DNA from 4 places in the Brenneria sp. L4-2C genome. Region 2 is predicted to be linked to each of the others. Evidence: predicted binding sites of a transcription regulator. Region 2 holds the regulator's gene; each other region holds the start of a gene.

Region 1 (2,208 bases), on a different contig from region 2:
TATTCCTGACGATGAGGTGGCTTCCCTCGCGCCAGAATTTTTTCCTGATAACTGGCGACAGGATCCCGCGCCCGTATCGACGATGGACATTGGAACGGGGTGGTTGCAATCCGCTGAGGGGGTGGCGCTGATTATACCGTCCAGCATCATTCCAGCCGAAAATAACGCCATACTTAATCCGAACCATTCCGGTTTTACGCCATGCCTGAACAGTACAAGAGAATTGCCATTCTTCTTTGACCGGCGATTAATGAAATAGTCGATATTGCGCTATCCATGCGCCGGCGCTGAAAGGTATGCCGGTAGTAAAAGTCGCTGTCAATCTACTGAATAAAACAATAAAGCCCCGAATTTACGGGGCTTTATTGAGATGACTAAAGATATTTTAATGCCGGATCAGAACGGAATATCGTCGTCAAAGTCCATCGGCGGTTCGTTGCTTGCCGCCGGCGAGTTGTTCTGCGCCGGGCGTGCAGCAGGCTGAGCCTGTGCGCCGCCGCTGAACTGGTTGCCGCCCTGCGGCTGCTGCGGTTGTCCCCAACCGCCGGACTGCTGTCCGCCGGCCGGCGCGCCGCCGCCGCCCTGACGGCCGCCCAGCATCTGCATGGTGCCGCCGATATTGACCACCACTTCGGTAGTGTATTTGTCCACGCCGGACTGATCGGTCCATTTACGGGTTTGCAGCGAACCTTCGATATAAACCTGAGAGCCTTTGCGCAGGTATTCGCCCGCGACTTCGGCCAGCTTGCCGAACAGTACCACGCGGTGCCATTCGGTTTTCTCTTTCTGCTCGCCAGTTTGCTTGTCACGCCAGCTTTCCGACGTAGCCAGCGTGATGTTGGCGACAGCACCACCGTTCGGCATATAGCGGACTTCCGGGTCCTGCCCCAGATTGCCGACAAGAATCACTTTATTAACGCCTCTGCTGGCCATGCTCGTCTCTCCTGATGAATCACTTAATTTAGCTTAAGTCTAAACGATCAATTTTAGCATGATACGAATTTCTATCATACCTGCGAAATAGCTTCAGCAATGAAAATGCTGATTACAGCACTTGCATAAAAAACGCCCCAATAACTGGATATCCATTCAGTCTTTTTGGTGGTAGGCTATTCCGGTTCGGTGCCTTTACCGGCTGTTTCCGTCAACGTTAAAAACGCGCCTGACGTTTTTTTTGTGCCATAATTGCATGTTTCGTACCGGTTGTCTCCGTCCACGAGATAATGCAAAACAGTATTTATTCCGGGAAGTGTGTGAATGGATAAGATCGAAGTTCGTGGTGCCCGTACTCATAATCTCAAAAATATCAACCTGATAATTCCACGCGACAAGCTGATTGTGATCACCGGATTATCCGGATCAGGCAAGTCATCGCTGGCGTTTGACACGTTATATGCCGAAGGGCAGCGGCGTTACGTTGAATCTCTCTCCGCCTACGCGCGCCAGTTTTTGTCGCTGATGGAGAAGCCGGACGTCGATCATATCGAAGGGTTGTCGCCCGCGATTTCCATTGAGCAGAAATCGACCTCCCATAACCCGCGCTCCACCGTCGGCACCATTACCGAAATTCACGATTACCTGCGCCTGCTGTTTGCCCGCGTCGGCGAGCCGCGCTGCCCGGAGCATGACGTTCCGCTGGATGCGCAGACCGTCAGCCAGATGGTGGATAACGTACTGTCTCAGCCGGAGGGCAAACGGCTGATGCTGCTGGCGCCGGTGGTGAAAGATCGCAAGGGCGAGCACAGCAAGACGCTGGAAAATCTGGCGACGCAGGGTTACATCCGGGCGCGTATTGACGGCGAAGTGTGCGATCTGTCCGATCCGCCGAAGCTGGAGTTGCAGAAAAAGCACACCATCGAAGTCGTCGTCGATCGCTTCAAAGTGCGCGACGATCTGGCGCAGCGCCTGGCGGAGTCGTTCGAAACGACGCTCGAATTGTCCGGCGGCAGCGCGGTGGTGGCGGATATGGACGACCCGACGGTACCCGAGCTGCTGTTTTCCGCGAATTTCGCCTGCCCGATATGTGGCTACAGCATGCATGAGCTGGAACCGCGCATGTTTTCGTTCAACAACCCGGCGGGCGCCTGCCCAAGCTGCGATGGCCTGGGCGTGCAGCAGTTTTTCGATCCGGCGCGCGTGATACAGAACGGGGAACTGTCGCTGGCGGGCGGCGCGATCCGCGGCTGGGATCGGCGTAACTTCTATTAT
Region 2 (2,208 bases):
GCTAGCGCAGCGATGGTGTAATGATAAGGATGGGTGGGAACATCCGTTGTTCCCGTTATATCGCTGAACCCGGTTTTTTGCAGTTGGCAAGAAAAGAAATAAACCACGTATCTTTTCCCAATCTGCATTCCGGTACCGCCGCAAATACAGTCAATGGTTAACACCTCGACACAGGAGCCACTTATTCCGTACCTGAACGTACCGGCATTACCGGTTAGCAGTCGAACTTATTTTTGCTTCCCCATACCTTTACTTCTTTTTTTCAGCCGATTATTTTAGTTAACGTAATACGTCTGGATTTTAATTACCAGAAAATCTTTTCAGCCATAATGAGTCGACTTATCATCCATCAGAATTCGCGTTGCTGATTCGTTGCCGTCTCTTTAAGTAGCGCGTCTGACGCCTTGTTCTTTATACCTGGCACGACACGTCATACTGCAAGTGACAGATACGTTGGTTTTGTTACTTGAATTATTTAGGGTATAGCGCATTTCCGCGCCATTGGCAAAAGTCAGTGATGAAATCGAATAACTAACAAGCCGCAAAAAAAACCTGCTGAAATATTAACGAAAAATAATAGTTCCACAATATTATTTATAACACGCCTTCAAGAACCCGCATTAATCGTTTAATAAAAAAAGCGCTTTGATCAAAAAATAAAATCAGCCAATAACACCCGACAAAAAGCAGGATTAAATGCAACAAAATGTATCGTAAATATAGGCTCAATAAATATTGAAATCCGCTAAAACGCGCCTAAATAGATCGGCAAAAGCTGTTTCATATCACTATTCAAGGGAAATGAAGCGTTTCCAGGCGCGAGCGTTAACACGGCGTACCGCGGTCCGGAAAAAACGCGTTACAAAACCGACGCCTCTGCGGTTTGAAATAGGATGGCGATATTCGCCTCAGTGCTGAGGCGAATATCTCCGTCATACGTGAAACTAACCAGTCAGGATGGGAATCAGATTGGCAATAGCCGGAATCAGCTCCAGTCGCCGTTTCGAATAACGCCGACCGCCAGCCCTTCAATGGAAAAACTTTGCTGACGCAGATCGACGACAATCGGCGCAAACTCTTCATTTTCCGCCAGAAGATGCACCGTGTTACCCTGCTTCTTCAAGCGCTTAACCGTGACTTCATCTTCAATGCGCGCCACGACGACCTGCCCGTTATGCACATCTTGCGTTTTATGCACCGCCAGTAAATCGCCGTCCATAATGCCGATATCTTTCATCGACATTCCGCTGACGCGCAACAGAAAATCGGCGCTGGGTTTAAACATGGACGGGTCGACCTGATAATGACATTCGATGTGCTGCTGAGCCAACAGCGGCTCACCCGCGGCGACGCGGCCAATCAACGGAATGCCAGCCTCTTCTTCCATCAACAGACGGATGCCGCGCGATGCGCCGGAGACAATTTCGATAACGCCTTTACGCGCCAGCGCCTTCAAATGCTCTTCAGCGGCATTCGGCGAACGGAATCCCAGCTGTTGGGCAATCTCCGCTCGCGTAGGCGGCATACCGGTCTGTGCAAGATGATCGCGGATCAGGTCATAAACCTGCTGCTGTCTGGCTGTTAATGCTTTCATTCCGCCCCCTGGTTGTTTATACAGTTTTGCTGTGAGTATATACAGCTAATTGCCAATTGGGAACCAGGATGTGAGTAAACCTCGGTTTTTATTGATTTCTGCAAGCCTTCACGCAAAACGCTGCCAGAGAATAGCGCCCCAGACGACGACCGCCAGCAGAATGGCGACAAACACCGCGGCCGAGCCGATATCCTTTGCCCGGCCTGATAATTCATGATGCTCAAGACCGATGCGATCGACGACCGCTTCAATCGCGCTGTTAACCAGTTCAAACAGCATGATCAACACGACAGAGGCGATAAGCAGCAGTCTTTCGACCAGGGTGACAGGCAACAGACAGGCGACGATCGCCCCGACAATGACCAGCAGACTTTCCTGACGAAAGGCCGCTTCATGCCGCCACGCCTGCTTCAATCCCTGTAGGGAATAGCCGGTAGCTTTGATTATCCGGGTTATCCCCGTTGCTTTGTTCATCCATCCTCCATTATTTATCAGCGTTCGCTCGCATTTTACCGCTTAACCGTTGTCTTATCACAACAGATCTCCAGCGCAGTTTCTGGTATCCTTGCGACGCATTGCTAACAAGAGGCTTCAAGTTGTTATGTCAGGTTGGC
Region 3 (2,208 bases), on a different contig from region 2:
ACATCGTCGAACCTAAAGACACCATAGAGAAAGTGACCGCTCTGGGTCGCCGTTTCCTGAGTCTGACCGCCGATATGAGCAATATTGCCGGTCATGCCGATCTGGTTGCCAAAGCCGTGGCGGAGTTCGGCAAGGTCGACATTCTGGTCAACAACGCCGGCATTATCCGCCGTGAAGATGCCATTGAGTTCAGTGAGAAGAACTGGGACGACGTGATGAATCTGAACATAAAGAGCGTGTTCTTTATGTCGCAAACCGTGGCCCGGCAGTTCATCAAACAGGGTCACGGCGGCAAAATCATCAATATCGCGTCCATGCTCTCTTTCCAGGGCGGCATTCGCGTACCGTCTTACACCGCGTCAAAAAGCGCGGTCATGGGCGTTACCCGGCTGCTGGCGAACGAGTGGGCTAAACATAACATTAACGTCAATGCGATTGCTCCTGGCTACATGGCCACCAACAACACCCAGCAGCTGCGGGCGGATGAAGAGCGCAGCAAAGAAATCCTGGATCGTATCCCGGCCGGGCGCTGGGGTTTACCGCAGGATCTTATGGGGCCGGCGGTGTTCCTCGCGTCCAGCGCGTCCGATTATATCAACGGCTATACCATCGCGGTCGACGGCGGCTGGCTGGCCCGCTAACCCGCATTCTTGCTCATTTCGTTCGCCAACGATGAGAAAGGCGCAATCCGCTGCGCCTTTTTCTTTAATAGTGACGGCGTAACTACTTCCTCAGTTAGGGTTAATCTCATATACTGTATAAAATAACAGTTCGATTTGAGACGTCTCATGACTGCGGAAGGACATGTCCTATTCTCTGTTGCCTGCGTAATCCTGGCTAAAAAAGTAGAGTTATCGCCAGAGCTGGCAACGGGAGACTGGTGGCATCTGATTCCTGGCGCGCTGCTCACGTCGCTCCTGCCGGATATCGATCACCCCAAATCTCTGCTGGGACAAAGGTTGAAATGGCTATCGGCCCCTATCGCCCGCGCATTTGGCCACCGGGGGTTCACGCACAGTTTACTCGCCATCATTGCCGGCGTTTACTTTATTCAGACGCGGATGCCTGCCGACTGGCTGCTGCCGACCGATGTCTATCACGCGATGATTGTCGGCTACTTAAGCCATATCGCCGCCGATATCCTGACCTCATCCGGGGTACCGCTGCTCTGGCCTTGCCGCTGGCGTTTTCGCCTGCCGATACTGAATAGTCAAAAAGGTAATCAGTTGGAGCGTTTTCTCTGTATCGCCTTTATCGGTTTTTCTCTGTATCAACCGCAAAAGAGTCTGAACTGCTGTAGCTACGAACAATCATTCAGGCTTATCCAGTCGGCGCAGGCTCGCGTGACCCAGCTATTAAAATAGCTCCACGATATTGCGTAATCGACATTGCGTAATAAACCGCCGTCGCCGCAAAAATCACGCATCCATCAGCTATAATTTATAACTTACAGCCATATAACAAACTTATGACAGAACTGATATTCTTGTCCGCGTTTTTCATCACTCAGAAAAATTTTCATCTAATTTATAGGGAGAAGTGGAGATGAACTTTCCGCTGCTATTCAATATTCTGGCATTTGCCGCCCTGTTGTTCCTGCTGGGGTACGCCGGCCGGAACAAATCGTGGAGTCTGGCAAAAAAGGTTCTGCTGGGTCTGGTTATCGGGGTTTTATTCGGTCTGGCGCTGCACCTGGTCTACGGCAGCGACAATCCGCTGATTAAACAATCCGTCGCCTGGTTTAACATCGTCGGCAACGGCTATGTTCAATTGTTGCAAATGATCGTCATGCCGCTGGTATTCGTCTCCATTCTGAACTCGGTCGCCAAGCTGCATAACGCCTCCTCATTAGGCAAAATCAGCATACTCACGCTCGGCACCCTGCTGTTCACGACGCTTATCGCCGCGTTAGTCGGGGTTTTCGTCACCAATCTTTTCGGCCTGACCGCCAGCGGATTGGTGCAGGGCGCGCAGGAAACCGCGCGCTTGTCGGCTATCGAAACTAACTATGCGGGCAAGGTTTCCGATCTGAGCGTTCCTCAGATCATCCTTTCCTTTATCCCCAAAAATCCTTTTGCCGATCTGACCGGAGCCAACCCCACGTCAATCATCAGCGTGGTAATCTTTGCCGTGTTCCTCGGTGTCGCCGCGCTGCAATTGACCAAAGATGATGCGGCAAAAGGCGAACGCGTCCTGACAGCCATCGAC
Region 4 (2,208 bases), on a different contig from region 2:
CGGAATGGTGACGTGGGATTCATCGATCACCAGCAGCCCGTCGGCCGGCAGGTAGTCGAACAGCGTCGGCGGCGGCTCGCCGGGGCCGCGCCCGGACAGATAGCGCGAGTAGTTTTCGATGCCGGAGCAATAGCCCAGCTCGTTCATCATTTCCAGATCAAACTGGGTGCGCTGGCTAAGACGCTGCTCCTCCACCAGCTTGTTGTTCGCCAGCAGTATCTTGCGGCGATCGGCCAGTTCGACCTTGATATCCTCCATCGCCTGCAAAATCCGCTCGCGCGGCGTCACATAGTGCGTTTTGGGGTAGATGGTATAACGCGGCACGACATGCAGAATCTGCCCGGTTAAAGGGTCGAACAGCGACAGCCGTTCCACTTCTTCATCAAACAGCTCGACGCGCAGCGCCACATCGTCCGACTCGGCCGGGAAAATATCGATCACTTCGCCGCGCACCCGGAAAGTCCCGCGCTGAAACGCCTGATCGTTGCGGGTATATTGCAGTTCCGCCAGCCGGTGTAAAATCGCCCGCTGATCGATAAGCATCCCCTGCGTCAGATGCAGCATCATTTTCAGATACAGATCGGGATCGCCCAGACCGTAAATGGCGGAAACCGAGGCGACCACCACCACATCACGCCGCTCCAGCATGGCTTTGGTCGCCGAGAGCCGCATCTGTTCGATATGTTCGTTAACCGAGGCATCCTTTTCGATAAAGGTATCGGAGCTCGGCACATAGGCTTCCGGCTGATAGTAGTCGTAATACGAGACGAAATACTCCACCGCATTATCCGGAAAAAACGCTTTCATCTCCCCGTAAAGCTGGGCGGCCAGCGTTTTATTGGGCGCCAGCACCATCGTGGGACGATTCAGATCGGCAATCACGTTGGCGATGGTAAAGGTTTTGCCCGATCCGGTGACCCCCAGCAGCGTCTGATGCGCCAGTCCATCCTCTAATCCTTCCTTTAAGCGGCGAATGGCTTCCGGCTGATCGCCCGCGGGTTTAAATTCGGAATTCAGTTTGAATACTTTACTCATAGTCGAATACGTTTCTCTTGGATGGCTGGCGGATGGCAAACGAGCGGAACCGGACGGCAAGCATTGACACTCACGCTATTATGGGAACCAATCACGGAGTTTGCCACCGCCATGATACTGGATATAAAAACAGCATCAAGGAAATTATTGCCCGCGCGCGCGATTAACCGGCAAATCGTTCGCCGACGCCCTTGTGTTTATCGCGAGCGGCCTGAGCGCCGCAAACGGTTTTCTAATGCAACAATCAGATCCGTCATTATTTATCCCCAGATTAATGATATTGCTAAAGTGTCCGTCTGTTTTTTGCCGCTAATTTATGCAACCACCCGGCATCGGCGCCCAGGGGGCTTGATTTTAAATAACACAATGATTTAAAAAGAATTAGCAAAAAAGCGGAGAATAACGCCAACCTGGCGGAAAGCCGCGTCAGCTCTCGCCTGGCATGGTTTTCCTGTCGCTAATGCACACAGTTATCCACAGAAATAGTGGATAACTCCCACAACCCCGCATCCGCTCTGAGCTGCCGAAATACTACCGTCATCAAACGGCAACACGGATACGGATTTTCTTCACTTTTTTTCTGCAATTTATCTCATAAATATTAGGCTAAAAATGATTATAGCGGGAACGGAAAAATCAGCGCGAAGTCAGCGCTGTCAAGGGCTAAGTGAGTTTTTTAGGTTATTTTTTTCTACCGATGAATGATAAATACGAGGCTAATTATCAACAGGGAATAGCGATAAATATTTACCCGCCTGGCTATCCCCTTTTTGTCTCTTATGATTTTACACAGCGCAATGCGCCGCTTTTCATGATTCCAGCCGCATCAGATCGATATAGCGCGCCAGATTCTGCGACTGCGGGTCCGTCAGGTGTGGAATTTCGCCCAGCAGCGGCGCCGGTAAAAACCGCTGCAAGCTGTTCAGATACTCCCGATGCCGTTTCCCCGGCGGCAAAATATCATTGGCGATCCAACCGCTGAGCGTCAGACCGGCCTGCCTGACGGCGCAGGCGGTCAGCATGGCGTGATTAATACAGCCGAGTTTAATTCCGACCACCAGGATCACCGGCAACTGCTCCCGCGCCACCCAGTCGGCGAACGTCTCCTGCTCCGATAGCGGCGTCAGCCAACCGCCGGCGCCTTCCACCAACAGCCAGTCGGCCTGCGCTTCC

Evidence for each region. Region 2 encodes LexA, which represses DNA repair genes until DNA is damaged. Its sites were predicted from a motif close to TNCTGTATGTACATACAGNA; they were not measured.
Region 1: uvrA (excinuclease ABC subunit UvrA) is a predicted target of LexA. The motif match lies at 1,076-1,095, and genes of this name have one in related genera.
Region 3: ABRZ26_RS02100 (metal-dependent hydrolase) is a predicted target of LexA. The motif match lies at 753-772, and genes of this name have one in related genera.
Region 4: uvrB (excinuclease ABC subunit UvrB) is a predicted target of LexA. The motif match lies at 1,151-1,170, and genes of this name have one in related genera.

Annotation. Positions count from the first base shown of each region.
Region 1 covers NZ_JBEIAC010000007.1:46,197-48,404, forward strand. The annotation lists gene ABRZ26_RS12305 (RES family NAD+ phosphorylase) at 1-259, shown strand, start outside; gene ssb1 (single-stranded DNA-binding protein SSB1) at 397-933, opposite strand; gene uvrA (excinuclease ABC subunit UvrA) at 1,258-2,208, shown strand, end outside.
Region 2 covers NZ_JBEIAC010000005.1:90,943-93,150, reverse strand. The annotation lists gene zur (zinc uptake transcriptional repressor Zur) at 1-5, shown strand, start outside; gene lexA (transcriptional repressor LexA) at 986-1,594, opposite strand; gene ABRZ26_RS09885 (diacylglycerol kinase) at 1,703-2,068, opposite strand; gene plsB (glycerol-3-phosphate 1-O-acyltransferase PlsB) at 2,196-2,208, shown strand, end outside.
Region 3 covers NZ_JBEIAC010000001.1:451,756-453,963, forward strand. The annotation lists gene kduD (2-dehydro-3-deoxy-D-gluconate 5-dehydrogenase KduD) at 1-641, shown strand, start outside; gene ABRZ26_RS02100 (metal-dependent hydrolase) at 789-1,364, shown strand; gene ABRZ26_RS02105 (L-cystine transporter) at 1,546-2,208, shown strand, end outside.
Region 4 covers NZ_JBEIAC010000002.1:371,168-373,375, forward strand. The annotation lists gene uvrB (excinuclease ABC subunit UvrB) at 1-1,035, opposite strand, end outside; gene bioD (dethiobiotin synthase) at 1,845-2,208, opposite strand, start outside.